DNA from 3 places in the Paenibacillus odorifer genome. Region 2 is predicted to be linked to each of the others. Evidence: predicted binding sites of a transcription regulator. Region 2 holds the regulator's gene; each other region holds the start of a gene.
What was found. Region 2 encodes LexA, which represses DNA repair genes until DNA is damaged. Its sites were predicted from a motif close to CGAACATATGTTCG; they were not measured.
Positions count from the first base shown of each region.

Region 1: PODO_RS22395 (YolD-like family protein) is a predicted target of LexA. The motif match lies at 2,286-2,299, and genes of this name have one in related genera.
Region 3: PODO_RS22425 (ImmA/IrrE family metallo-endopeptidase) is a predicted target of LexA. The motif match lies at 2,424-2,437, and genes of this name have one in related genera.

Region 1 is NZ_CP009428.1:5,114,520-5,118,654, forward strand. Features, by position in the region: tRNA gene PODO_RS22380 (tRNA-Leu) at 150-235, opposite strand; gene PODO_RS32030 (WGxxGxxG-CTERM domain-containing protein) at 395-871, opposite strand; gene PODO_RS22390 (M15 family metallopeptidase) at 947-1,633, opposite strand; gene PODO_RS31560 (hypothetical protein) at 1,750-1,914, shown strand; gene PODO_RS22395 (YolD-like family protein) at 1,911-2,246, opposite strand; gene PODO_RS22400 (hypothetical protein) at 2,454-3,014, opposite strand; gene PODO_RS22405 (PH domain-containing protein) at 3,132-3,620, shown strand; gene PODO_RS22410 (glycosyl hydrolase) at 3,694-4,135, opposite strand, start outside.
Region 2 is NZ_CP009428.1:3,792,390-3,805,254, forward strand. Features, by position in the region: gene PODO_RS16470 (cyclic-phosphate processing receiver domain-containing protein) at 1-154, opposite strand, end outside; gene PODO_RS16475 (deoxyribonuclease IV) at 158-1,015, opposite strand; gene PODO_RS16480 (Fpg/Nei family DNA glycosylase) at 1,005-1,820, opposite strand; gene PODO_RS16485 (TIGR01457 family HAD-type hydrolase) at 1,866-2,654, opposite strand; gene rnz (ribonuclease Z) at 2,948-3,886, opposite strand; gene metH (methionine synthase) at 4,030-7,407, opposite strand; gene PODO_RS16500 (FixH family protein) at 7,587-8,012, opposite strand; gene PODO_RS16505 (HAD family hydrolase) at 8,275-9,060, opposite strand; gene PODO_RS16510 (hypothetical protein) at 9,095-9,616, opposite strand; gene PODO_RS16515 (DUF896 domain-containing protein) at 9,666-9,875, opposite strand; gene PODO_RS16520 (LysM peptidoglycan-binding domain-containing protein) at 9,985-10,398, opposite strand; gene lexA (transcriptional repressor LexA) at 10,650-11,276, shown strand; gene PODO_RS16530 (L,D-transpeptidase) at 11,454-11,792, shown strand; gene PODO_RS16535 (hypothetical protein) at 11,945-12,325, shown strand; gene PODO_RS16540 (hypothetical protein) at 12,545-12,865, shown strand, end outside.
Region 3 is NZ_CP009428.1:5,119,052-5,131,916, forward strand. Features, by position in the region: gene PODO_RS22410 (glycosyl hydrolase) at 1-637, opposite strand, end outside; gene PODO_RS22415 (cytidine deaminase) at 812-1,228, opposite strand; gene PODO_RS22420 (NucA/NucB deoxyribonuclease domain-containing protein) at 1,335-1,766, shown strand; gene PODO_RS31295 (hypothetical protein) at 1,848-1,997, opposite strand; gene PODO_RS30710 (YjfB family protein) at 2,147-2,323, shown strand; gene PODO_RS22425 (ImmA/IrrE family metallo-endopeptidase) at 2,487-3,038, shown strand; gene PODO_RS31300 (hypothetical protein) at 3,105-3,266, shown strand; gene PODO_RS31305 (hypothetical protein) at 3,350-3,496, opposite strand; gene PODO_RS22430 (hypothetical protein) at 3,606-3,941, shown strand; gene PODO_RS22435 (RNA polymerase sigma factor) at 4,386-4,880, shown strand; gene PODO_RS22440 (hypothetical protein) at 4,877-5,866, shown strand; gene PODO_RS31750 (hypothetical protein) at 5,845-6,183, shown strand; gene PODO_RS22450 (IS3 family transposase) at 6,440-7,366, opposite strand; gene PODO_RS22455 (transposase) at 7,315-7,632, opposite strand; one part of gene PODO_RS30720 (IS3 family transposase) at 8,039-8,672, shown strand; one part of gene PODO_RS30720 (IS3 family transposase) at 8,672-9,597, shown strand; gene PODO_RS22470 (hypothetical protein) at 9,813-10,487, shown strand; gene PODO_RS22475 (DUF2798 domain-containing protein) at 10,776-11,279, opposite strand; tRNA gene PODO_RS22480 (tRNA-Ile) at 11,982-12,055, opposite strand; tRNA gene PODO_RS22485 (tRNA-Met) at 12,100-12,176, opposite strand; gene PODO_RS22495 (ABC transporter substrate-binding protein) at 12,536-12,865, opposite strand, start outside.

The DNA of each region.
Region 1 (4,135 bases), 1.3 Mb from region 2:
TTAGACAAGCACTGAAAAGGAGTATTATCGTCAGGGTTCTGTGTGTTGGAAAGTGATTCCTAGACACACAGAACCTTTAGCTTTTGACGGAAGCATTACTTGATGGCAATAAACAAAAAAACCTTGATTTCTCAAGGTTTTCACTGTGATGCCGAGGACGGGGGTCGAACCCGTACGGTACTCACGTACCGCAGGATTTTAAGTCCTGTGCGTCTGCCTGTTCCGCCACCCCGGCATATTAAGTGTTGAAGCTTCATACGTTGTTCACATATAACGCGACAAGAAATATAATATCATGAATATCGATAACGCGCAATCCTTTTTCGAAAAAAATTTATTTACAATAAAAATAACCCGTTCAGCCTAAACCGACACGGGTTATTATAGACGGGGATTATCTACGCTCGTCACTTCTGCTTCTCATTCCGGCAAGACCCAAAAGTCCAAGCAGACCGAGCCAGCCCCAGTTAGATCCTTTGTTAGTCGCAGCATTCGTTGTTGTACTAGTTGCACGGTATTTGCCGGTCTGTGTAGTGTTGGTTGCCGGGTTAACAGTGCTGTTGGTTCTGTAGTTATTGCGGGTGTCATTGTAGTTATTGGTGTTGTAGTTGTTAGGTCTGTAATTATCATCGATGCGGATCTTATCTTTCATAATGCTCTCATGCTGATTCATTGTTCCCGTGGTGCCATTCATTAGATTACCTTCCGTATTCATCATCCGAGTGTGTTCCGCAGTGCCATCCATTCCGGTATTCGCGGCTGGGATACCGCCCAATGCTGCTGATCCAACGGCATTTGATGCATAGCTAGCTCCCATTAGACTCATTGACAGTACAGTACCGCATGCAAGGCTTGTTATCAGCTTGTTCACAGTGTTATGCCTCCCTTTAAGGTTAGTTATCACTGATAATTTCCCCTTGGACGGCACTGTCTATGCATGATGATTTTACTCTTTTACTACATTAACTGTCTTGGTCACAGCATCATAAGTAACCTTTGCTCCAAGTGCCTCAGCCAGCGCACGTATGGGCACATAGGTTATTCCGGTATCGAGAACGCCATCGGTAAGCTTACGGCCGTTTAGGTTAATGGTCACTGTAACGTCTTTGTTCACCTGATCATCCCCTCCGGTAATCTTTTTTAAAGCCTCTTTGGCTTGGTCCGTCGTTGGACGTTTACCTGCCCGAAGTTGATCTATAGTTAAACCGAAAGTCATTTGCAGATGTGAATAATCTTTAAAAGAGGTCCAGTCCCCGCCCCATTCTAATCCAAGCCGCTTAGCCTCCTGTACAACCTCTTGCCAATCCGCAGTCTTATCTTTATCACCATCACGATTGATATCCCAAGAAAGGCTAGTGCCATTCGGCAGCAAAAGCGCAAAATCAAACGCAAGACCATAATTATGATAGCTGGTACCGCCTTTAGCGTTGGTAACTATCGGCCCCGGTTTGCTTCTACCCTGCGCATACAAAGCATTTTGCTCAGCGATGGTCCGTAGACCCTGAGTAATAACGATAGGGACTCCTCTCGCATGGCTTTGCTGAATCAAAACATTCGCACCTGCCGCCAAGACAGGATGAAGCCCGACCAGACGCGCCGCGGATTTTCCCCTCAATTGCTCCAAAGTCAGCATAGAATCACCCCTTTGGTATATTCAATGATGCCGCTGTCCTATTTGCCTGTACCCCTGTCCCCTTAGGATGATTTCCACAAAAAAGGACAACATATTTAACGAAAGGTGGGAGACATATGGATATTCATAGCGATAGCTATAAAGTTGCAGCCCTTAGTGAACAGGAAGAAGCACTGGAAATTATTCGGAATGCTGAAGCTTCCATTGCACATCTGACCGGTAACCCTACCGTTACCTTAATCGCTTATGAGAAAAGCGAAGGCAACGGTTCTCAGCATTAAACGATGTAGACCTCGACAATATCATCCACATCGATCCACTTCCATTCCTCCGCCCACTGCAGCTTAAACTCACGCGAGTGGGTGTGAATGGAAGTCACAAAGCCACTTAACATCGTATTTTCAAAAGGATCAAACAGAACAACTATCACTCGTACATGACTCCGCAACGACAAAGCCAGTGTACATTCGATCTCCTCCAGCTTTTGCTCATCCAGAATAGGCTTGATGCGGCGCAGCGTCTCCCGTTCATCTCTTATAATTCTTGTCTTATGCTCCGGCAGCATCATGCGGCTGCTTTCCCACAGCCCGTTTTTTTCCAGCTTTTTGCCCATGGTAACCCCTCCCTTATAATATATCTATTCTTCTGAACACGAACGTATGTTTGTATTATATCCGCATCTTCGCATATTAATCAATAATCAGGAAAAAGATACCTTTTTGAAGGAGCGCTTTTTATCCAAAAGATGTATATCAATGTATATCCATGTAAGCGCAGCAAAAAGACGCTGACAGATAAACTGTGCAGCGCCTGATTTGATTTATTCTTGAACAACATCTCCAGATACTGAGGTAGCTTCACCTTCGGAATCTATAAGTCCAGTTGCTTCTCTTGCCTCATTAAGCTTGGAGATACCGAACAACATCGCTATATCAGCTTTTTGATTCAATTCATTAAATTGCTCAGCCGTAACATTTGCGGAATCTGCGCCCTGAGAAGCCTCTTTTTTTAAAGAATAAGCACTTTCAAAGGAAATTTTAGACTCTTCAAGCAACTTACGAATGTCTTCAGGCAGGCTGGAGGAAATTTTTACTTTCTCGGCTTGATTCGATAAATCAATTGCGGTACTCTGAAATTGCTTAATTTTCTTCTCCAACTGCTTGTCCGTGAGTTCTCCTGCTGAATAACCAGCAATGGCTTCGTTGAACTCCGCTAAAGAAGATTTTCCCGACTCTTCAAGTTTAGACATTTCATTGTAGAAGTTTTGCACAGTCTCCTGCACTTCTTCTTCCGTGGCAGGTGCCGATGAAGTTGAATTATTGCTGCAGGCGCTAAGGATGACAGTCATCATCAGCATTCCTATTAGTAAAGCTTTTTTCATTATTTATCCCTCCACTTAACAGGATAATGTCGGTTTGTGTAAAGCGCAAATGAAATATATGTAAAATGACTGTTATGTTATAATTATTTTAATTGTGATCAGAAAAGGAGGGTATTTATGCCTTATTGCACCACCTGCGGAGCGGAATACAAGCAGGGCGCTAAATTTTGTGGAGAATGTGGAACCAGCCTTAACGGTACCGCTCCAGTGACCGCCCATCGACCAGCAGAAGATAATCATGTCAATCAAGAAGTTGTGCTCTGGAAAGGCAAACCTGCCGGCATCTCAGATCGACTTAAAGGAATTATAGCTCTTAACACAACTTCATATACCATTACAAGTCAGCGCATTATGTTAAAGACCGGACTTATCGGTAAAAATGTTGAAGAAATCGAATTGCTGCGCGTACGCGATTTATCCGTGAAACAGTCAATAATGGACCGGATGCTTGGCATCGGGTCATTAACTGTATTTTCTGATGATGCCTCAGCGCCTCAGCTTCTTTTTCGAAAAATCCATGATGCCCAAACCGTCAAAGATGTTCTGCGCAAAGCCGTTCGTGACGAGAAGATCGCCAACAACATTAGCTACCGCGAACAAATTTAAGACGCTCATACGTAAAAAGGCCCCGGAAAACCGGGGCTTTTTGCTTGCGCTTGTACACTTGAAGTACTCTTTTTTAAGGAAGATAAAATGCCCCCGCTGGGATAACCCCCTTGATCTGGCTAGGACTCTCCCACTGCAAAACAACCCGGGCGTCGCCCGCATTCTCATAATACTCCACCTTTATTTCATACGGCTTACCTGCTATCAGACTTATGCTTCCTTTTCGTTCCTGGCCGCTCTGATTTACCCAACTATCAATGACTAGCCCGCCATCAATCCATACCCGTATCCCATCATCAGAGTAGGAATAAATCGTATAAATCTCGCTAAAAGCAGCCGTCAGCTTCCCACTCCACCGCACAGAAAACGCATCTACACGAATGGCAGGATCAGGCGAACCTTGTCTCCATGAAAAGTTAATATTGGCATCCGTACGCAAAAGTGCAGGTGTGCCGCTAAGCGTCATGTTATTGTAGTATTGCCCACAGAGTCCACTCTCCAGCACACTATCCCCG
Region 2 (12,865 bases):
CCCCACCTGAATAATCATCCGGTCCCATATCATAATCTAACGATAAAATACCGACCTCACACTCACGCAGCATCAGAAGACATTCTTCTGTTGTCCGGGCTAAAGCAAATCCAAGCGGACCTTTACGGAGATCGTCCATATAGATATGAATCACTTTCTAGCCCCCCGCTTCAAACCAACTGCGAACAGTAGCTATTTCATTCCGATGACTGCCATCTGGACCCTTTTCAGTTTCCAAAACAACAGATGTTTTACGTAATGGATCAGAAGTTATTAAGCTTTCAAGACCCTTTTCGCCGATAAAACCTTTTCCTATTCCAGCATGCCGGTCCCGTCTTGAACCAAAGGGAAACATAGAATCATTAAGATGAACAGCTACAAGATGCGGCCAAAATCCAAGCTGGTTTCCTCGTTCAAGCAAGTCTTCCGTATGTTCAGGATTCCAAATTCCTGCTGCAAAAGCATGACAGGTATCCAGACAAAATCCAATCTTCTCGGGAAACTGGCTAAGCTCACGAACCTTCACCAATTCTTCAAGTGTAATCCCTTCGGTACCATGGTTGCCCGCTTGATTCTCAATTAGCAGCTTGGCGTTACCTTCCCAGGACTCCAGCGTCTCATTCATACATTGTATAATATTTTGATAGCCTTGTAACGGCTCCATTCCAGCAAAATGTCCAAAATGAACAACAATGCCTAAGGAACCACAGGCTTCAGCAATTTCCAGATCGTTAAGAAGGGAGTCTACATACACCTTTCGAGGGGTAGCGTCATCCCTATTCGCAGCCATATTGATTGCATAAGGGGTGTGGGCGATAGAGGTGATCCCTTTTTCTTGGCAAAAGAGTGCACAATCCCTTGTATCTCGAATATCAACCGTCTTTAACTTCAGACTGCGCGGATTTTTCGGAAAATATTGAAAACTTGTTGCACCGCTCTCCCAAGCAAATCGGGCAGCTCTCCCATATCCACCACGAATGCTGACATGAGCCCCTATTTTGGGTTTAGGCTTCATGCTGACAGTCTGGGCAATAAAATACTTTGCGTCCAGACAGCTCTGTTTTGATAATCGTTCCCCCATCGCGTAGGCAAGGCTCGCCCTCACGGTCATAGACTTTACATTGATCATTATAGGAACCCGTAACCGTGTCACCAGTCATAAACGGCATTTCCATGTATCCGCCGATCACTGTCGCATCAGTTAATACTTTTTGAATGCTTTGATACAGACGGGAAATGGCTTCAGGTGATAAATTTTGTACTAAAACTGAAGGCAGAAGCCCAGCGTCAAAAGCAATCTCATCCGCATAACAATTTCCAATACCCGCCATTACATGCTGATTCACTAACAGACTTTTTAACGCACCACGCCGCCCTTTTAATATTCCTGCAAAACGTTCCGGCGTCATCCGTCGATCCAGCAGCTCAGGTCCAAGCTTACCCATCGTTGCTTCGCTTTCCTTCACGGATACTAAATGTAAGAACCCTAACCGCAGGCCCATAAAATAAAGGATCTGATCACCAAATGCGATTTCTACTTGCGTATTACGATCCGGCCGCTCTTCTTCTGAACCATAAAAAAGCAATCCACCCAGCATTAAATGCAATAGTAATCTTCGTCCATCATGGAGATGAAACAAAATGTACTTGGCGCGCCGCTCTACAAAAACAACACGCGCACCGATCAAGGCATCAATGAAAGCTTCTGTTTCCATGTTAATTGTTTTTTCTCTGTTCACAATTACATTAGTTATCGGAACATTTATAATACGCTGGCTAAGCAGCTGTCTATAATTCTCCATTTCCGGCAATTCTGGCATACTCATCGTCCCCTCTAAGTTGGTGAAGTAATAAGACCCTAGCTATTATACACCGAGAAACATTTTAAGTTCAGCTAAATCGGCACATATTTCATCGGGAGTGATCCCTGTGATACTTTTATAGTGCTCCAGATTCTCTGTAGTGGTTAAACCGGTAAGAACAAGGATTGTACGACAGCCCGCATTAACACCGGCAGCGATATCCGTACGCATATTATCCCCAACAACAGCAGCATGTTCAGGTTGAATTTTCAGAAGATCTGTCGCATATTTGATCAGATGCGATTCAGGCTTACCGATCACTACTGGCTTCACACCACTGGCAGCCTCAATTGCTGCACCGATCGTACCCGCACCCGGCATAACCCCATCATCTGATGGTAACATTAAATCTGGATTGGTGAGCACAAACTTTGCCCCGCTCAAAATCCAACGCGAAGCTTGAGCTAACGAAGCATAATTAAAAGAACGATCGATACCTTGCACCACATAATCAGGTGATTCTGTGACGATTTGGAGCCCTGCCTCAATGCAAGCCATACGCAGTCCCTCTTCTCCAAGTATCGCCACTGTAGCCCCAGGTGATTCCTCAGCTATGTAACGTGCGGCTGCCATAGAAGAGGTACATACCTCCTCAGCTTTCGCCTCAATTCCCATTCCACTTAAGTGGGCAGCAACGTTAGCTGCCGTGCGCGATGAGTTATTGGTAACAAATAAAAAAGGGATATCCGCTTCACGAAGAGCCTTTATCAGCAGATCAGCACCGGGAATCATTTTATGCCCATGGTACAATGTACCGTCTAGATCAATCAATAATCCTTCAATTTGTTCCATCACTAACCCCTCAGTTTCCATAATAAATTTAATTAATATAATAAATAAATAATAGTATTAACAAACTCGCAGCCTTTGCCCTGCTTGGATTTACAGGCATACTCAAGCCCTTTAGGTGGAAGATATCACCTACTGATTTTCGGCAATATGTCCAGCCATTCGTTCGTCTTTTACTCCGTGATTACTTTAAATCTAACACACTTCGTCGAATGAAATCGAACAAGCGTCCCATCCAGCATTTTTTAGCATAGCACTGTCATTTCCTGCGCTTTCCCGGAAAATAATCATTCCCCCTATTGCCCATTTAGTCTGCGAGGTACCGGATATGCATTAAATTCCTCAGCTAATAATGTCTCAGGGAATATGAGTTCAGCTTCCTCAAGCAAAGGAATTAACTCTTCATGCGAGCTGTAACGAGAACTGAAATGAGTCAGCAACAGCTGTCCTGCTTTGGCTTCTTTTGCTAACTCTGCAGCCTGACGCGCTGTACTGTGATGATATTGATACGCCATGTCAGCCAGATCATGGGCGAAGGTTGCTTCATGAACAACAAGGTCTGCATTAAGAGAGAGTTCTAAGGCTCCCGAACAAGGTCTTGTATCCCCAAGGATAGTAACAATACGTCCTCGTTTAGGTTCCCTGACAACATCAGCAGCACAGATTCGTACACCTTCATCCGTAACAACATCTTCACCTTTTTTTAATTTCCCATAAATCGGTCCCGGTTTTAAACCATAACTCTTAAGCAATTCCGTATTGAGGCTTCCGGGACTATCCTTTTCCGTTACCCGGTAGCCATAGCTGTCAATGCGATGCTCAAGTAATGCAGCTTCAACTTTAAAGCCATCATCCTCGAATATAGTTCCTCCTGTATGCTCCACAATCTCAATCTTATAAGGAATTCGGGATTGGCTCACAGCTAAGGAGATCTCTAGGTATGCTTTTAATCCAGGGGGGCCGTACACCGTTAACGGCGCTGTCCCTCCCTGATAACCACGACTTGATAATAGACCTGGAAGACCAAATAGGTGATCACCATGCAAGTGGGTAATGAATAGCTTTTCCAGCTTTCCTAGCCGAATCGGTGAACTAAGAACCTGATGTTGTGTACCTTCCCCACAATCGAACATCCAAATACTGCGACGTTCTTCCAGCAGTCTTAATGTAACGGACGTTACATTACGTTGTAGCGTTGGCACACCTGCATTAGTACCTAAAAAATATAAATCCATTCTTTTTCCTCCCTTCTACTTATTGGCTCAACCATCTCTTTTCAATTCTAAACGACCTTCTTCCAGCAAAAAACCCCCCAGTTACGGGAGGTTCCGCTGAAGGGGATACAATCCCCTACAGACCAGGTATATAAATGAAAGAATTACAGCTTCTCTACATTAAAATACTGCGCTTCTGGATGGGCAAATACCATAGCCGAAACGGAAGCTTCGGGCTCCATCATAAAGCCTTCTGTAAGGTGAACACCGATATCCTCCGGAGATAACAACTTAAACAGTGGACCTTGATCTTCTAAATCCGGGCATGCAGGATAACCAAATGAAACACGGATCCCTTGGTATCTTGCCCCATGTCTTTGCTTCATCGTCATATCCGCCGGATCTGAGAAACCCCAAGTATCGCGCATCATATGATGGACACGTTCTGCCAGTCCTTCTGCCACTTCAAGTGCAACCGACTGCAAGGCGTGTGAACGCAGATAATCTCCGCTTTCTTTCAGCTGAGTAGACAATTCACGTACACCGTGACCTGCTGTTACAACTAGGAATCCAACATAGTCCATAATACCACTGTCAACAGGTTTCAAGAAGTCCGCCAAGCACAGATGAGGCTCTACCCCTTGTCTTGGGAAAGTAAAGGTATGCAGGATCTCGGACGTATTCTGTGGATTATACACTATAATATCATTCCCTTGCGATTGTGCAGGGAAGAATTGATACATAGCATGTGGAGTAATGGTACCCTCTAGCATCGCTTGATGGAGAATATCGTCTACGGTACCCTTCAGTTCAACAGTCCGCTGATCTCCAGCAGCTAATTGGGCTTCTACAGAACCCCGTAACCCCAAATGATGACCCAGCAGCATTTGCATATTCACATAGGGGATAATATGCCCCAATGGATAGTTACGCAGTACGTGGCGTTCTAAATCCGGTGGAACAAAAACAGGTGCATCTGGAGATATTTTGGAACGCACTGCTCTGGTTAGTTTCGGCAGTTCTTGCTTAGGCGCAACCGCAACCGCTGCTTCTGCCTCCACACGAATTTCCTCGGCAATCTTCTCCCGTTCTTCAGGGTTCATAAGCCGATTGGCAATATCCAGCCCGTCCATAGCGTCCTTAGCATACAATACTAGGCCGTCATATTCTGGACGAATACGGGTCTTCGTAAATTTACGGGTCAAAGCTGCGCCGCCAACCATAATCGGAACATCGATCCCAGCTGTACGTAAATCCTGAGCGGTGAGCACCATCTGCTGAGCAGATTTTACAAGCAGCCCGGACAATCCTATCGCATCAGCTTTTTCTCGACGGAAGGCTTCGATAATGGTCTCTGGTGGTACTTTTATACCCAAATTAATGATCTGATAACCATTGTTGGAGAGGATGATCTCCACTAGATTCTTACCAATATCATGCACGTCCCCTTTTACGGTCGCCAGCATAATTTTTCCTTTAACCGCTGTCTCATCCTTCTGCATAAACTGCTCTAGGTGATTCACAGAAGCCTTCATCACTTCAGCGCTTTGCAGCACTTCAGCAACAATCAATTCATTATTATTAAATAACCGGCCGACTTCCGACATCCCTGCCATCAGCGGTCCATTGATGATCTCCAGCGGACCAGATTTAGTCAATGCTTCATTTAGATCAGGAATGAGTCCTTCCTTCGTACCTTCAACCACATAGGAGGCTAAACGTTCTTCAAGTGACAGGTTGGAAATCTTCTCTTTTTTCTCTACTTTTTTACCACGGAAAGCAGCTACAAAAGCAGAAAGCGTCTCATCATTCGTATTATAAATCAGTTCCTCAGCAAGATGACGTTCTTCGGCAGGAATGGAAGCATACCGCTCCACTTTCTCTGTATTTACGATCGCATAATCTAATCCAGCTTTTGTACATTCATAAAGGAATACTGAGTTCAACACTTCACGTCCCGCTTCTGGCAATCCAAAGGAGACGTTGCTGATGCCCAAGATCGTATGAACACCTGGAAGTGCTTCCTTGATCAAACGAATGCCGTCAATCGTTTCTTTTGCTGAACCGATATATTGTTCATCTCCGGTTCCTACAGGGAACACCAGCGTGTCAAAAATAAGATCTTCTCCTGCTAAACCATACTTGTTCACTAGCAAGTCATAGGAGCGTTTAGCCACTTCCAGTTTATCTGTCGCCTTAATTGCTTGTCCCGTCTCATCGATGGTACCCACAACAATAGCTGCGCCATATTTATGAATGATCGGCGTCACCAGCTCGAATTTCTCTTCACCATCTTCAAGGTTAATAGAGTTAATTATCGCCTTACCTTGGCAGTACTGCAAAGCTAAATCAATAACCTTAGGATCGGTAGTATCGATCATCAGAGGTACTTTAACCTTTTTTACAACCAGTTCTAAGAAAAGCTTAATATCTTCAATCTCATCGCGGTCAGGGTCTTGTACACACACGTCAATAACCTGTGCCCCACTCTTTACCTGAGCTCGGGCAATTTCTGAGGCTTCCTCATATTTACCTTCGACGATAAGACGTTTGAATTTACGAGAGCCAAGTACATTCGTACGTTCACCAACCATGTAAGGACGGTTGTCGTTCTCAATATAGATAGGCTCAATACCTGAAAGTGCAGGTGGATGATTACCTGCCAGCGGGCGTGGAGGATATTCGAAAAGTGCTTCCTTCATCGCACGGATATGCTCTGGTGTCGTTCCACAGCAGCCCCCCGCAATATTCAGCCAGCCTTTTTCAGCAAAGGCTGCAATCTTGCGAGCTAAAGAATCTGGAGATTCATGATAATGTCCATTCTCATCCGGCAATCCTGCGTTTGGATAACAGCTCACGGCTGCCGAGGAGATCTCCGAAAGCGAACGAATATGATCCCGCATGAACTCTGGACCAGTCGCACAGTTGAGGCCCATAGAGATAGGCTTCAGATGTTCTAATGAGATATAAAATGCTTCAATATTCTGACCCGCCAGTGTAGTACCCATTGGTTCAATTGTTCCTGAAATCATAACCGGTAATGTGATGCCAGTCTTTTCAAAAGCATTACGAATACCAATACTTCCAGCTTTAACGTTAAGTGTATCTTGAGAGGTCTCCAGCAGCAAAACATCTACTTTACCGTCGATCAATGCCACTGCTTGTTCCTCATAGCTATCAACTAGCTCTTGGAAAGTAACGCCTCCAGTTACTGAGAGCGTTTTTGTTGTTGGACCCATAGCCCCCACGACGTATCGCGGACGGTCAGGTGTGTCATATTTGTCTACTGCTCTGCGGGCCAACTCTGCTGCCGCTAGATTGATCTCACGTGCGCGCTGAGGAATATCATATTCCGCCAGTACAACAGAGGTTGCACCAAATGTGTTAGTCTCAATGAGATCAGCCCCTGCTTCGAGATACTGCTCATGAATCGTCTGAATGACTTCTGGACGTGTTAATACCAGCATTTCATTACAGCCATCCAGCTCATCGCCACCAAAATCTTCTCCAGTAAGAGGCACCTGTTGGATCATTGTGCCCATTGCGCCATCAAGGATCAAAATCCTTTGTTGTAAGCTTTCCTCAAGTGTATATTTAGCCAACTAATAGTCCCCCCAGTAAAACATTAGAGTAAGTTTAGCAGAATAAAGGAATTTCGAAAAGCCTTCCTTTCCACTCTGCTTTATCTGTTATTGCTCAGCAACCGTTGTGAACCTTTGAATCATGGTTTCACAGACAGCTCTTTGCTAGGCATAGAGTGCTGTGTCCGGGCTGTCACATGTGAAGTGACATTATATTGTCCTTCCTTTTCAAGGGTCCCTTCTGCTTGATAGACTCCTTTACCTATTAGCTTTCCCTTAAGCTCTATTTTCTGTCCCTCATCATTTTTATTCACAATTTCGAACAGAACCTCTTTTGCATCATCTACTGCCTCGTTATCTTGGGTCACCACAGCTTCAAAGGTTACCTTTTGATTTACAACAACTTCTTCAGGACTCCATTGTAGTTCGACTTTGATAGGTTCCATAGACATGTTCATATTCATGTTATGTATTTCTGAATGCTTGGTTCCATTTGAAGAACATCCACCTAGTACTAGAAGTGTTGCACCTAATAATACAGCGACTAATTTCTTCGATCTCATCATTTGGAGCCCTCCCAATCATTATCGAATAATAAAAATCTACCAATTCATGTTATACATCTCCATCTATTATACACATTATTATTGGTTTTTCAGTATTTTGCATCAATTCCGCATTAGACTTGTGACTTAAATCATTTACTTAAAAATCTAATGAAATCCTTATGTTAGTATGTATGTACAGAAAAGCAGCGAGTTTCTTAGGATCTCAGAAACTCGCTGCTTTTATAAAGTCTTTATGTTGGAGCTAATAGCTCTGTATATCTTACAAGGATTGAACTAGTGGAAGAAGTTCCTCAAGGTGATTGATTTCATGATCCGGATGAATATCAAGACTAGGTGCTCTACCTTTTCTATTAATCCAGACCGTGGTCAACCCTGCTGCCAGCCCCCCACGGATATCCGTTGTAAGCTTATCGCCGACCATAACCGCTTGCTCAGGAGTTACATCAAGAAGCTCTAAAGCATGCAGGAAAATTTCCTTATCCGGTTTGCCTTTACCAAAGCTTCCGGAAATCACAATATGATCAAAGAAAGGAATTAACTCTGGCACACCATCTAGTTTTTCTTGTTGCAGTGCAGGACAGCCGTTCGTAAGTAGCAAAAGCTTCACTTGACCCCGTAACTGCTCCAGTACATGCATTGTTTCTTCATAGATGTATGGACGTTTTCTGCGCTCTGCTGCGAATTTAGTTGCCAAGGTCTCAGCTAGTGCTTCGTCTTCCACCCCTAAGGCTGCAAGTCCGCGACGCCAAGACTCTTTACGATATACCGGTGCAAGCTGCTCCAATTGACGGAATTCTGGTTGTTCACCTGCCGTAAAGTTAGCCCAGAGTGCTTCATATGGATTAATTCCGATCATCTTTGTAAATGGGAACGTCTCATAAGATTCATACAAGCTACTTGCTTCCTTACGAACTGCAACTTCTAGTTCTTGTGGATCAATCGTATCCCCGGCGGCTTCACAAGCAGAACGAAATGCTTCTTCGACGCTCCGATCATCCCACAGCAATGTATCATCAAGGTCAAATAGTACAGCAGAAATTGGCATTACAGGTCTCCCTCTCCCTTTAACTGGTCTAGTTCTATTCGTGAACTACTTCAATGTTGTGAGCTTTAGCAAATGCTTCTAATCGTGTACTCATCGCATTAGTATCATAGCGATTCATAAGTCTTGTGAAAATCCATTTCGTACGTTTCCCTTTGTGCTTAATGACTACAGCTCCACGCGAAAGGGTGATTTTCTCAATATCTGCAGCTGGAAGCCCGCGTTCGCGATTGAATTTAATAGTAGACAGTCTTGCTTTTTCCACCTTCAAGTACGGACGACGGAAGAACAATAGCGCTGCCAGCAAATAGTACAGTACTACTCCCAACCAATTAGCCAGCATGCCATTTCCTTTGGCCTGATCAATAGAACCAACTACCCAAAACATAGTGCCAAGTATCACTAACACTACCGGAAATGCAATGTTGCGACCTTTAAAGACTTCGGCATTCTGGGTAGGAGATTTAGAGGCATAAATCGTATCCTTGCCTTGTTTCTTTCTTTGCTTGTTGATTTGCTGTGTGTTGCGTTGAACCATTCTTTCCCAAGAACGGGCCATGTGCGTTCCCCCTAGTCATCCTGAAATATCTATGAAAAGGAACAGCGAGCTAATGTTTAAGCCCCTTGTTACCTTGTTCATGCTCATCGTTATCTACTACTTCAATAGTATTTAATTGTGCTCGGAAGTTATTGCGGATATTCCCCAGGTAAATTTCACGAAGCTTGGCGCGTTCCGCCACTTCCTCTTGATTAAGGCCTACGCTCTTCTGTTTGCGTGCCAATTCGTTAATTCGCGCGACCAACTCATCAATATTCAATACTTTCCCTCCCCCTATAAATTAATTCTAACTCTGCCATGAGAAAAAGAGCTTGTCAAGGTCTACTCCCTGCAAGCTCTACTGGTCATTCTATTATGTTCTCAGAAAATTAATAAATAGGTAAAGTAAGTATGTCTCCAGCGTTAATTTGACTACTCTTAATCCCACTTGAACGTTTAATTCCTTCTATATAAACAACTGTCTTCATATCAGCCGGTTTATTCTTAAGGGCAATACTCCATAGTGTATCTCCACGTTCAACCACAATCCGCTTCTCTTCCTTCATTATAGTCGTCGATCCTGCAAATACATTTCCCACTACTGTTAGGCCAGAAAATACTAGCACGATAATCAATATTAACTTAATAAAGAAGTCCTGACGGAACAACGAAATCATCCCTCCTAGCAAACGTTCCGTTATCTCTTTTACCTTAGCGGAATTACGGGCAACGTCATTATGTCCTAAAGATTCAACCACTGGGGCCTTATCGTAGATGCTGCGGTATGTACTGTATTTTAGCATAATTATCATCCTCCAAACACTTGTTCTTACTTTCGAATTCATAATAACACGAACATGTGTTTTGTTCAATACTATTTCAGAACAATTGTTCTCTTTTTTTCGAGAGACTCAAGTGGTACATTTTATTATCATTCGTCTACCATTTTTTAACTCTAGCAGATTAATATTTATAATAGTTAGAACTTATGTTTGTGCGAACGGTAGTTCTATGTTATAATTTTCCCAAACATTACTATATGGGGTTGATTCCAATGTCAAAGATTTCAAGTCGCCAGCTGGCGATCCTGGAATTTATACGAAGCGAAGTCCGCAGCAAGGGTTATCCACCTTCCGTCCGGGAAATTGGAGAAGCTGTTGGCCTTGCTTCCAGCTCCACAGTTCACGGTCATTTGGACCGGCTTGAGAAGAAGGGACTTATTCGTCGAGATCCAACGAAGCCACGTGCAATAGAATTACTAGGCCAAGAGGATTCAGAGAATGTTCACCAATTCGCCCAGACCATCTCACGGATTCCTGTCGTAGGTAAAGTTACCGCCGGGGTACCTATCACTGCTACAGAGAATATCGAGGATTACTTCCCACTTCCTACTCACTATGTAGGTGACAACAAAGTATTTATGCTGTCAGTTATGGGTGATAGTATGGTGGATGCTGGCATTATGAATGGTGATTATGTAATTGTTCGCCAACAACAAACAGCGGACAACGGAGATATCGTTGTAGCCATGACTGAAGAAGATGAAGCAACCGTTAAGACCTTTTACAAGGAACGTGATCATATACGGCTTCAGCCGGAGAATCCAGCTTATGAGCCTCTTCGCCTTAATCGCGTAACTATTCTCGGAAGAGTCATCGGATTGTTTCGAGATATCCACTAAGTATGCACTCCTACCATAAAAGGCTGTTCCGCAAATGCGGAACAGCCTTTTTTCTGTGTATTTTGCTTTCTCAACCACTAACGAACATTTGTTCTCGTTCGCTAAAATGGGCATTTTCTATGAATAACCGTTTAGGCGTTCTGCTCATATCCTAATTAGAAAGGAGTGTTGTGCATAATGCCAAATTACCGAATTATTGTAGATCTGACCCAAAGAATGTTATATCTTCTGGACAATGATATTGTGATTAGAGGTTTCCCTGTCGGCATTGGTAAGATGTTAACCCAATCCCCAGTGGGAGAATTCACGATTATTAACAAACAACCCAATCCAGGTGGTCCCTTTGGTGCCTTTTGGATGGGACTGTCTAAACCACACTACGGGATTCATGGAACGAATGATCCTTCCTCCATTGGGAAAGAGGTATCCCACGGCTGTATCCGGATGTACAACGAGGATGTGTTAACACTCGCAGCTATCGTCCCTATAGGAACACGAGTAACGATAAGGAATTGAATTCGCTGAGGACCTCACAACCCCCAAATCACCATATACAGAATGGGGGTCATTACATAAGTAAGTATTTTTTCATTAGCATACTAGGAGTTTGGTGATTATATGTCGAATATTGTTAACAGGATTGCAAATTGAAAAGGATGTGTTTAGTTTTGAATAACTCAAAAATTAGAACCCTCGTCGATTTTAAAGTCGATGCACTGGGTAAGCTGTCCGGTTTACTTTTAAATGATGAACAAGCTAGTGGAAAAAAAGTGAATTTGCTCACCTCTTTTGGCAGCATTCAGGGAATCGTCTCTCCAGCCGTCTCCAACAAAGAGGATGTATTTGATTTAAAATCTTTGATGGATGATGTAATAGTAGACGAATACATATCTTATTTGGGAGCAGAACACCCTGATAAAAATTTCAGCTATAACTTTGTTGTCCTCAATGACGTTACTGTAAGACCTTATGCTAGTTATGGGACTCCGATCGAGTACAAACAGCTGATTGTTTATACCGATCATATCACTGCCTTCAATTTTCTATAGGTTATATACTTACCTTAAAAAGCACCCTTGCAGCAACCCCCAATTTTGCGCCATTTGCAGAATCGGCAGGTTTCTCCGGGTGCTTTTTTTGGGCTAATTCCGAAGCCGATCCTATAATTCCACGAATTTCCCTTTTAAAAGATACTAGTGGGGATCATTCAGGCATATCTTTCAATAAGCAACAATTTGAGTCTAATGAGATAACTGGGAGGTGATTATATGCTGATTATCTTAGTGTACTTATTTGCTATTTTAGGAGTTGTTTTAATTCTAAGTGCCGCCATTATAAAATTGAAAACGCTATCCACTTCATCTGATATTTCTATGCTAGTTAATGCGGCTGCATCCTTTAACATCATTTTCACCAAAACATTCATTCCCCCCAATCAATCTCACTTGATCGCACTTAACGAACCTAATAAAAAATTAGCAATAGGCGCCAGAAATCCGAAGAACAACAAAAAAGCAGTAGCAAAGCTATACTCTTTCGATAATGTAATGGGATCCGAGATTGTGGTTAACGCACTTACCCTTTCAAAA
Region 3 (12,865 bases), 1.3 Mb from region 2:
ACATAAGGTTCCACAATGCAGCGTAATTGCTCTTTTGCCCCCACCAAAACCATCCACCATTCATTTCATGATACGGCCGCCAAAGTACAGGAATCCCTGCGTCATTAAGCTTTTTCAGCGACTGGGCTATCTTATCCAGATCAGCTAACAGCGCATTATACTGGGTGGTACCTGAGGTTATATATTTATCAAAATCAGCATTGCTTAGGCTCGTATTTACATTCCCCCAAGTTGGCGCTGTCCCCGGTAATGCAGCGTGATAACACATCGTTACGATCCCGCCGGCCCTAGACCAGCGTATCGCACTGTTGACGACCCAATTCCGCTGATTGTCAATTAGAGCCTGGGACTGATTATTGATTGCGCCCAGCTCGTAGCCATGAAGCGCAGCATATTGCCCACTGGTATTTTTAAGCTTCTCCATGAGCTCGTCTGCACTTTCCAAATAATCATGTTGGCCGCTTATCACACCCTTTCCCTGCAAGTAATAGAGGGTATTCAGCAATAGCTGAGCCGAGGACGACAGTCCCGAATCCGCCGGAGCCATTTGTAATCTGCGAAAAGCCATCTGCCACTGCACATCGCCCACGAACCTTGATGCTGAATCAACCATCTGACGAATAATCCGCTGCTCCATCTATTCTCACCATCCTTTTAAATCTTTTTAAGTTATAGTATGGGGACAATAGTGACATGAACTCAGCGAATGGACATGAAGTTGTAAAATAAGTTGGGACGATATAAGGAACTGCTGAATAATTTCACGGCTCAACAAAAAAAGGAGCTCAGCGGCTCCTCATTACTTTTTTTCTTATCTCGTGTACCTTAAAGGCAATAGCTCAGTGATTTCATATTTAGCTAATCGGTCATCCTCCGATACAATTATCTTGCAGTCTATTCCGTAATCCGCAATTAACTCTCGGCACATGCCGCAGGGAGAGACTACTTTAATCTCTTTTTCCTCGCTGTCTGGATCAGAATGCCTTACCGCAACAATCGTATCAAATTCCTTATAACCTTCGGATATCGCTTTGCCAATCACCATCGCTTCTGCACAGACTGTAATCCTCCCCATGCTGGCTTCCACATGTACCGCTGTAAAAATCTCTCCTGTTTTAGTACGAAGCGCTGCACCCACATGATGACGCCCCCATTCATAACGTCTGGTAATTATATCTTCGGCAGCCGTAATAAGCGTCTGATCCTCAATGGTAATTATGTACTCCATATCCAGTTACGTCCTCCTTTATTTTACCTAATTATATTAAATCGCACTGAATTATGATATAAGATATACTATTTTAAGTGCCAAAAAAGGAGGAGCAGAATTGAAAGTGAAAAAATGGATCTCCAGTCTCATCATTGTTGCATTACTTGCTTTGGCTAGTTACTGGTTTGAACAAAACGGAGAGCCTACAGACCCCTCGTCTCCATCCAATTCGAGTGTTGTTCAGCTAACCTTCCCATCAGACCGCTATCCTGAGACCGCCAAGCATATTCAGGATGCCATTGCGAAAGGTGAATCCGCCACATGTACGATTAACCGAGAGCAGGCTGAAGAGAACCGCAAAGAGTCCTTAAAAGGGATCCCTACTAAAAAGGGATATGACCGGGATGAATGGCCAATGGCTATGTGTGAGGAAGGCGGCGTTGGTGCCGACATTGAATACATAACGCCAAGCGATAACCGCGGGGCAGGAAGCTGGGTTGGCAATCAGCTGGAGGATTATGCAGACGGAACCCGGGTGGAATTTATGTTTAAATAACGATCTGTCTGACCATCCCCAGGCAACAGAATAGCCCCACCTGGCATTCGCCAGACGGGGCTACACTTCACATCAGCTAACTTAGAATAAGCAAGCTTTAGTGATGATAACCAGCAAGATGAAAAGTACCAGGATTGCTCCTGTAGAAGTCCAAGGACTACACACCGGACCTACTGATGCTGGACTTACTACCGGACCAACGTTACAACCACAACCATGTTCCATACCCATTTTCAATTCCTCCTAATGATTAATGACTACAGCACAAGATATGTAAAAAGGAGATAAGCCGTTTGGGCGAATTGGCAAACAAATGCCAATCACCTAATGAATTGAAGGCGGACAGTCGATAAACAGGATATACACAAAGGAGGTGCAATATGGATATAGCTGCATTATCAATGGCAATGAGCCAAGCATCCTTAGCTCAAAATGTTGGGATACAGGTCATGAATATTGCCAAGAATCAGGCTGAAACCCAGAGCCAAACTATGGTGGAAATGCTGGGCAAAAGCGTTGCTCCGAATTTGGGAAAAACACTTGATATTAGTGTGTAATTGCTTTATGCTAAGGGTACATGAGAACTAACGTTCCTATGTATCCTTAGACTTTTTTTACTCTACATAGCCCTTCGGGCTTTTCTTTTGCGCATTTATGCGAACATACGATCCCGTTAGTGATTTATTAGTGATTTTAAACGAGGTGAATAAGTTGGAGAACATGAAATCATATTATCAAATGACTGTGCTTGAGAAATGGACGGAGGATCTATACAAGCGATTAAATCTTCATCAGCCTTCGCAAATTTCAATATCGTATATTGCAGAGCGGCTTAATATCTGGGTTCATTATTTGGATGTGAGAAGCAAGAGCATTGAAGCGTCTGCAGGGATGTACAGCCTGTTTATCGACAACCGCCTTCCAGCCAATCTTCAACGGCTAGAGTTTCTTCATGAACTGTGTCATCTACTTCGCCATGGCAGCGATAATCAGACCTTGATGCCAGAGCATTTCACGCGGGCACAGGAGGACGAATCAGAGCGTTTTATCTTGTATGCGGCGATGCCTTACTCCATGATCTCCCGCATGACATTGCCTGAGCAACGGGAAGATGCCATCTCCTATCTTGCAGCAGAATTCCAAGTACCTGCCGAGCTGGCCTTACAGCGGATTGATCAGATCCAAAGACGTGTGTTCCAAGGGCAATTATTGGCCGTGATGGGAAGAAGCGAAGAACGACAGACACATATTCGCAACGGATCACGGAGATAATAAACTTAGTTGCAGTAGTTCTCTGCATATTCATTTATGGTGGAATTTCTCGTGAGGGGGAACGACATGGAAGCCATTAAAGTAATTGAATTATTACTGACTCATCCGGATTATAATGTAGATGCAGTACACCCCGAAATCCCGGATTTTGTGGGCATTGAGACGATTGAGGTGGATCACGAAACGGGGACCTTCTCCATTTTATTGCAAGAACCCAAAGAAGACTAAAAGAGAATCATTATTCTTCATAAGTTAAAAGGCAGCAAATATAGTATGTCCCGGCAATTCTTCGTTCGCCTACGCCTGGATTACTATCGGTATTTGCTGCCTTTTTGTATTACACAACCCCAAATTAAAAACCATAAGATTTTCATCCCCGGCAGCCTCGGACTTGCCTGGTTTTCCAGCACCTTAATTCGCTGCTCCAGCTCCAGTATTTTCTCTTCTTCCTGCGTCATATTCTTACCTCCTTTCTTATTTGTACATTTACAAGATATCTATGAATGACATAATAGTCTCTGTATATTATCTTATACTACATACAAATTATCTATATGGAGGGAATTAATGAAGAAAAATACAAAACTAATCTTCATCGTTCTAATCCTTTTAATCTGTGGAATAACATCCTTAGCCCTCCACTCCTTCCGAAATCATATGAACAGAGAAGTCATTCATTATCTAATAGAGACGAGAAATTATAAGAAGGAAGATTTTTATAAAGTATACACCCAGATTGCCAAAGCTCCCCTCGTAAGTACCACGGTGATTTTCGCAGACGAACCCTACGCAAGATACTTTTATCGAAAAGAAAATGGAAGGATCTATCAATACAGCAGGGCTCCTGTTAAAGGTAATGATCCTAGCTATACATATAAACATATCGAAGAGGATCTCCAGTGAAGGAGTCACTCTATTAAAAAGACGCGTTTGTCCAGCAGTCAGCACTTGGTGCTTGGGCAAATGCGTTTTTTTGATCTCCCCTGTTCTAAATAAGTAACCATCGTTTGCGTAGACAATATTGGCGTGGTGCTTAGCAGCTATCGGACACAGTTGATCTTATGCGTAGCATAACCCTCCATTTCGAAGTGTAACGGACCCCATCGCCTTTATTGGCATGAGAAACACCTTACAAGGCCCACTTTTTAAGGAATAGCGTCACTGGGGTCCGCGAACTTGCTCAAAAGTCTATTTATATGCAAATAACGACTTCTGAGTCCATAACCCTCTGGCGATAATTTATGAATAGGCATCATCTACTCTCAAACACAAAGAAATTTTCTCAGGAACAAAATGTGACCTAATGCCGTCCTAAATGGTGTTATAGGTAAAGGGGGGCACAGTATCATGCAGCGATCCATGACCCGGCCGGGAAATCATGTGATGAAGAGTTACGAAATCTACGCAGATATGCTGTTCCGGATCGCTTTGGTCCATCTAGGCAGCCGGCAAGATGCCGAAGAAGCCACTCAGGATACCTTCATCAAGCTAATAGAAAAAGCGCCAAAGTTCAAAGATGCCGAACATCAGAAGGCATGGCTGATCCGGGTAATCACCAATCATTGTAAAACACTACTGGGCAGAGGCTGGCGCAAGCGCGAGGTTAAGCTGGAGAGCGCTGAGCCAATTGCGGCAGACAGCCCCGAGGATTGGGCTCTGCTGCAGTTAGTTATGGCGATGCCCATGAAGTATAAAACCGTAATCCATCTTTATTATTACGAGGACTATCCCATCCAGGAGATCGGCAAGATTCTGCAGATTAGTCAGTCTGCCGTGAAAATGAGACTTCAGCGGGGACGGCAACGGTTAAAACTGGAGCTGGAAGGAGCGGAACCACAGTGAAGGAAGATCAGTTTCGAACATCATATAAGAAAGCGGTGGATTCGATGAAGCCAGGTGAAGAAATGAAAAAAGAATTGTTCGACAAAATGGAGCAGCGGCAGGAGCGGAAACGTCCGCGCAAGACGGTTTATATCGCGGCAAGTGTCGTGCTCGCCGCAGGAATCGGTCTGGCTGGGCCTAGTATATGGCAGCAGTTGAACAGTCAGAGCTCCCCGGGGCAGGTTGCCCAGGTAACTCCGGGTGTAAGCAATGCTGGCAATTCGGGCACAGCTACATCGGGCAGCATTGTCATTCCCAAGCTGAAACTGCCAGATAAGGAATCTGGCGTGAAGGCAGATATGATCGCCTTGGTCGTGTATAAAAATAATATTTACACACAGTCAGCGACTCGCATCGACGCTGCCGATGCTGCCGCTCTGCGCGGTGACAAGTTAGGACGCACTACAGGCGGCATCAACGAATGGAGCGGTAACGACGAATATATTGAGTTAGCCTCGAACATCGGCGAAACGGATCTCTATTCCGTGAAGGGCTATGACTCCAGCTTCCTGATTATGTCCTATTCGGAAATCAACGGCGAGGTATTCGCTGAACTGTATGAGCACACGAACGGCATCACCATAAACAGCGGCGCCGACCTATTCGGCAAGCTGAATCTTGAAGGCCGAGTTACTTCAGCTCAGTCGGAAAGCTTCAACAGCTGGAACAACGGCCTCCAGCAGCAGGCGCCAATCGCCAATGGCGAGGCGCTTGATGGCTTCCTGACAGCACTCCAAGCGGCTAAACCGCTGGCAGCAGAGCCGCTGATCGAGCAAGGCATCTACGACAGCGAAGACCGCAAGATCATCTATCTGCAGCTGGAAGACAACGCCCGAGTAGAGCTGACGCTGTTCGGTCAAGGACTTGTACGCTACGGTCAGGCACCGGTATTCTTCGAGGTCGAATCCGGGGCATTCCAGCAGCTGTGGGACAGCATGAAACTTTAGGGATGTTGGTGGATACCCAGGGCCTGCGGTTGGGATTGGGATTGCGATCGGGATTGCGATCGGGACTGCGATCGGGATTGCGATCGGATTGCGATCGGATTGCGATCGGGACTGCGATCGGGATTGCGATCGAGACTGCGATCGAGACTGCGATTGGGACTGCGATTGGGACTGCGATCGGGACTGCGATCGGGACTGCGATTGCGAATGCGATCGAGATTGAGATTGAGATTGAGATTGGGACTGCGGTCGGAAGCAATTGGGTACATCGTTTCGATCGCCTTGCTCTCCATTGGAGGAATTTAGCTGACTGCTAACAAAAACGGCGCTGCTTCCAAACCATTTCATGGTTTGGAGCAGTGCCGTTTTGTGCTTTACTGTATGGTTTATGAGCTCGCATACTAGATATGCTGGTTGCAGAGGTGAAACTACTGACTGTTCCTTTATAGGCTACTTCTCATTGTAATTTCTGCAACTACATCTGCGAGGAGCATGGCACTAACGAGCTAACGAACTAACCTCCTTCACCTCGAGCTATCGGACCTAGTGGACCTCTGTCAAGAAAGTGGACAGTCACGCAACAGACATTCTAGTCAATTGCTCAGCAAAACGAACTGGAGAAAGATACCCCAGCGCGCCATGCATTCGCTTGCGGTTATAATAAAACTCAATATATTGAAAAAGTGTCTGGTAGGCTTGCTCCTTAGTTTTGAAGCGTGGATTACAATAAATGAGCTCCTTTTTCAAAATGCTGTGCCACGACTCGATACAGGCGTTATCATAACAGTTACCTCTGCGGCTCATGCTGGACTCCATGCCATACGCTTTCAACTGCTGCGTGTATTCATGAGAAGTATATTGAGAACCTCTATCGGAGTGATGTAATAGACCCTTTTCCGGTTGTTTAGCTTCGTAAGCATCTTGTAAAGCGCCAGAAATCAAGCTAGTTTCCATATGGTTTTCCAAGCGCCACCCCACGATTTCGCGCGTGCAAAGGTCCATCACACTAGCCAGGTACAAGCGCCCTCCCCGGCAAGGAATGTACGTAATATCGGTAACCCATACTGAATTGGGTTTGAGTATTTTAAATTGCTGGTTCAGCGTATTTGGGGCAATCGGATGGTCATGATTGGAGTCGGTGGTCTGTACGCGATACGTTTTGGAGACAATGGAGCGAAGCTTCATATGTCGCATGTACACACTCACCGTGCGTTCGGTAACGGTATAACCTTCTTGATGTAGCAGGCGGGTGATCTTCGGACTCCCATACCGCTTTTGATGGTCTGCAAAATGATACTGAATTCGCTTCATTATCGCAGCCTTACGAAGCATATGCGTACTGTTTTTTTCTGTCCGCCACTTGTAGTACCCGCTCCGTGACACATGTAGGGTCATGCACATCTTCTCCAAGAGAAACTCGGAGCGATGTTTTTCAATAAACTGGAATCTCAGTTCCTTGGTTTGCTGAAGATGTGCACTGCTTTTTTTACGATCGCTAATTCCTCTTCCACATCAGCAATCTTGTTATCTTTTTCTTGAAGTTGACGGCTCATTTCTTTCAACTGTGCCTCGAGTTCCCGTACTCGATCCACGCTAGCTGCCGGTTCATTCTTTAGTTCTCGATACTGGCTCATCCATTGATGCAGGGTACTTTTTGGGATGTTGAGCTCTTCCGCCAAGTCGCCCACTGTCTTTGTTTGCTCTTGAATGAACTGCACTGTCTGTTTTTTAAATTCTTCGTTATACCGTTGTCGATGTTCTCCCATGTGAACACACCTCCGTGGACTCATTATCGCCAGTCTGTTAACTACTGTCCACTTTTTATTCTAGCTTCATAGATGCCGCTATTTGCTGATTTTCAGCCTTTGGAGCATGGTTTCGGACTCCATGGACGCTAATGCCTAGAAAGAGACTCAAATGCGGTACTTTTTATGCCAATAGCGACTATGGAGTCCGTTAGAATTGCAAATGTGGAGAAAAACCTCTTTAAGGGTCAGCTGGGTCCGATAGGAGCCTCATACCAAAAATGCTCCCTACTCAAACGAAGTTTGGTGTTTAGTATAAGTAAGTTTGCAGCAAGAAAGAGTGCCCCAACAGCTATTTTATGATATGCTCCCCATATAGTAGACAGGTGAAATAATAAAAACCTGTCGCTGTATGGGGAGCATTTTTATGGAACAAAAAAAGTATACAGCACTGGAAAAGTTAACGATTCTCCAAGAAATTGAACGGGGCGACATTGGTTTGAAAGCTGCGGCCCGGAAGTATGGAATATCCAAAAACTCTATAGTGAAGTGGCGGCAACGTTATCAATTGTATGGATACGAAGGGCTGGAAGTCCGAAGCTACAATCGTACGTATTCTGCAGAACTTAAACTCTATGCCGTTAAGGATTATCTCGAGGGAGGATTGTCGCAAAACCAAATCATCTGCAAGTATAAGATTGCAAGTGCAACCCAACTCGCCAACTGGATTAGGAAGTATAATGGTCATAGCAACAGCTTAACAGCTCATTCAGGAGGAACTAAAGCTATGACCAAAGGACGCGTAACCACTTGGCAGGAACGGATAAATATCGTGCTGTACTGCCTTTCGAACGGAGAAGACTATGCGAAGGCGGCAAGCCATTTTCACGTGTCTTACCAACAAGTATATAGCTGGGTAAAGAAGTACGAAGCAGGTGGTGAAGAGGCATTACGAGACGGTAGAGGACGCACCAAAGCGCCTGAAGAACTTACGGAAGCAGATCGCCACAAACTCGCGATGCAAAAGCTGGAATACGAGAATGCACGCCTGCGTGCGGAGAATGCTTTTCTAAAAAAGTTAGAGGAACTCGAAAAGAGGAGGCGTTAAGAACCATTCGCCAGGTGAATATCTACCTGGCCATTCAGGCTGTTCAGCAGGAACAGTCTTGCTCCATTCGGCTTTTGTGTGACATCGCAGGGATTTCACGGTCAAGTTATTACAAATGGTTGAATCGCAAACCCAGTTTTCGAGAGGCTGACAACGAGAAACTGACAGAGGCCATGCTCCTCTTGTATGAGAAGGTGGAACGAACCTTTGGGTATCGCCAATTGACCCTGCATTTGCGCAGACAAATGGATAAATCTATTAACGCAAAGCGAGTGTACCGGCTGATGAGATGCCAAGGTATCCAGTCAGTCATCCGCAGAAAGAGAAAGAAGTATGTAGGCTCCACGCCTCAGCAGGTTGCAGAGAATGTGCTGAACCGTAATTTTGAGGCTGAAGCTCCAAACCAAAAATGGGTAACGGATGTAACGGAATTCAAATACGGCAACGGCAAGAAGGCGTATTTAAGTGCAATAAAAGATCTGTATGACAAGTCCATTGTTGCTTACGTTCTGGGTCATTCCAATAATAATTCGCTAGTTTTTAACACACTGGAATTAGCTTTGCAGGCAGCACCGGAGAGCCGAACCTTACTCCATAGCGACCGTGGTTTCCAGTATACCTCTCTGCATTTTAAGAAGATGCTGGACGATGCAGAACTGAAGCAAAGCATGTCCCGAGTAGGCTGCTGCATTGACAATTCGCCGATGGAATCCTTCTGGGGAACATTGAAATGTGAGAAGTACTACTTACATACCTACCAGACCTTTGAAGAACTCCAAACAGATATTGATACCTACATTCACTTTTATAATAACGAACGGTTACAGGCAAAACTAAACGGCCTCAGTCCCATTGAATTTAGGACTAAGGCCGCTTAAACTACTTTTATTTTTTGTGCTGTCTACTTGACGGGGTGCAGTTCATTTATCGGATACCGGATAACTCTTTCTTTTTTTCTGTCCATAACAAATCTTTCATACTCCAGAGTCCTTATGTTACTAATCCTCAGTCAAATACAATTCAAATTTCCTCACTATTAAACTATTTCACATGGTAAAATAAACCTGATTTAAATAAAAGGAGAGTACATAATATGGGATTTTTCAAAGGAGTATTACAGGGTCTTCTTACAATAATAGAAGATAGAGAATATCAGAAACTTTCGGAATCAAATACTATAAAAATCGATAATAAATTAACTTATACTCCAACAGTAAACAGACAATTCGCCATCATTGAAATTAAAGGTAATAATTATCTGCATAAAGATAGCATATTGAGCATGAAATTGAGTTCAGGATTTTTATCCATTGGAAACGTTATGATAAGTCGTTCATTAGTGTCAGGAAATCTTGATATGCTTAATTTATCGCAAGATGACTTTAACAATGGCGTTAACCTATATGGAATGATTTCCGATGAACGACAGAATGTAACAGAGATAGTATGTTGCTTGAAAAATGATATTTCCTTAATTCAAGGGTACGTTCAAGAAGCACTCGCTATTAAAAAGAATGAAGCTGAAAGAAAATTCATAATTCAACAAAATGAACAACTTAGGAAAGAAGAGGAAGAAAAACGAAAAAAATCACAAAAAGAATACTTCCAAACGCATATCAAAGAAAAACAAATTATGAAATATGGAATACGTCACACTAAATGCTGGAGATGTCATGCTCCTTTAGGCACTGAGACACACCCTATTCATTATTCTTGTGGTTGGCTCCAGTGTGACTGCGGTGCATGTAAATGCAATTATCACAGATAGTAAAAGAGTATTTTCGTTTTCATCGGTTACTTCTCCTTAGTGGGTACTTGTAAACTCAACCGCGGTGACCGGGGGCTAGAGTTATTGCTGGATTAATTCTTTAGGAAGCAATTCGCCCCAAAGGCAAATCAAAAGTACGCAGTATTTAGAGCATGCTTCTACATTGTGCGTTCAGTCATTCGCGAGCATCTCCTGTTGAGCATTATAGTCCGACTACTACGACATAAAAAAGGAACGCCCACCATGGACGCTCCTTTTTTTCTTATTCGTCTACAAAATTCTAGCTAGTTACGCATTTACACTTTCCGATTTTCGATCCTGTCTTGCGTGTAATGTTTTCATTGCAAATCTTGCTATCGGCTGCGCAACCAACAGTTCAATCCAAAATGCTATACCAAAGTTTCTTGGCCAGATGTGAAGGAAATTTTTAAGTGGATCCAGGCTTATTTGTTTCGTCCCAACCCATGTGCCGATAATTGATAGTAAAATAGATAACACCGTGACATTCAATAAAGTATTCAACAGAATCCTTGCATTAAATCCATCTGTTTGTCCCATGAATTTCGGCATCACTTTCCCGACAATCGGTCCTGCAACTAATCTTACAGATAAAACTACGATCATCCACATAAACGGAATAACCTTTAGTGTATCTATATACACTTCCTTACTGAAGCCACGTTCCAACCCCACAATAATAGGGGCAATAGTGTTTACTGAAATGATTGAAATAATGAGTAAAAATAGTATACCTTCTTTTCCGTTTCTGGGCAGTCTTTTGTCTCCATGCATGTTTGTCATCTCCGTGAATAATATTTCAGATGGCAGACGTATCATGAGACATATATTTTTGGCCCAACAAAAAAGACCAATATCTCTACACACTGATTTAATAATTATAACATTTATTTAAAATGAATGTCAGACCTTCTACTAAAATTTATTAAATCCCCCTACTAACAAAGAACAGTTACCTGCATGCGCCTTAGCAAGAGCGGCAGTGGAAGAGAAGTAAACTGCCGTACTCTACAACGACACTAGAAATATTCTAGATTGGCTACAATGATAACCAGTGGTACTTTGCAAGGTTTTTCAGAATATTATTGATGGTCTTAAGGAACGCTATACGCAAATCGGGGCTAAAAAAAAAGAATACGAGGACTCATACAAGGAAATTGACTTAGTATGTTGCTACTCTGGTCGGAGCTATATAAAGCTAAAGGTAGGTAGCTGCTGAACGACTGGGTATGACTCCAGCGATGTTCAACGAATAATACTCACACCTACTCCCAATCATGCAGGAAGAGGCCGTTGATAAAATTGAAGCAGAACTGAATAAATACGCTGAAAAACAGCTCGAAACTGCAGAAAAATAATTCCAGTTAGCAAATCCGTTAGCAAACTCAAAATTCTGTTCTTTATCCATTCTACTTTCTTATATTGCTAAGCTTATAGACAGCAAAAAACCCTTACAAAGTAAGGGTTTTTGATAAGTGGGCCCTGAGGGACTCGAACCCCCGACCAATCGGTTATGAGCCGACCGCTCTAACCAACTGAGCTAAGGGCCCGGATCTAAAAATATCCGAATGTACAATTGCTGTTGTAATAAAATTGGTTGCGGGGGCAGGATTTGAACCTGCGACCTTCGGGTTATGAGCCCGACGAGCTACCGGGCTGCTCCACCCCGCGTCAGAAATAATATTCAAACAGCGACAATAAATAATATACAGTACAAAATGGGTCTACGTCAAGGATGAATTTGTAAAAGTTCTCAAGGCAAAAATCTAACCCCATATCTTCCTTTGCGGGATCGATAAATTTCCACAAAACTTGGGTCATGGTAGCCATAAATCCAGCCATCTTGCTCCAACCTTTTTGCTAAACAACCTGCTTGAAATCTCGTTCTGAACAGTTTCGCGAAGTATATCCAATTCATGATGCCCTCTTCTCCTTTTTGCAAATTAATCTCACGCTGCTCTGAACTTATCATGCCCAAGTTCCACAAAATAAGCCACCGGAAATCCGGTGGCCGCTACATATTCCAAAACTTAATCCCCTATAGAGTCGAAATAATATGTGGGATCTTTTTCGAGCGTACCCAGCATGGTATTCCCTTGCTTCTCCCAAGCTTTGAGGGCACTCTCCACCGTTCTTTTGCCCTGATAAACTTCTGTGAATAGTTGGCGCCCAACATCGTTAATACGGCTAATTCCAGGCTTCTGTGTTTGTAGGACGTTCATCAAAGGATCATTGGCTGGTAATGGTTTGAGCGTATAGAAGGATTCCAGATTTACTGAAGGTACCTTCGTGGTAATGTAATCCTTACGGGAAGTTAGTTCCCCGCGGGTATGAGCTTTAATTTTGGCTACCTCATTACT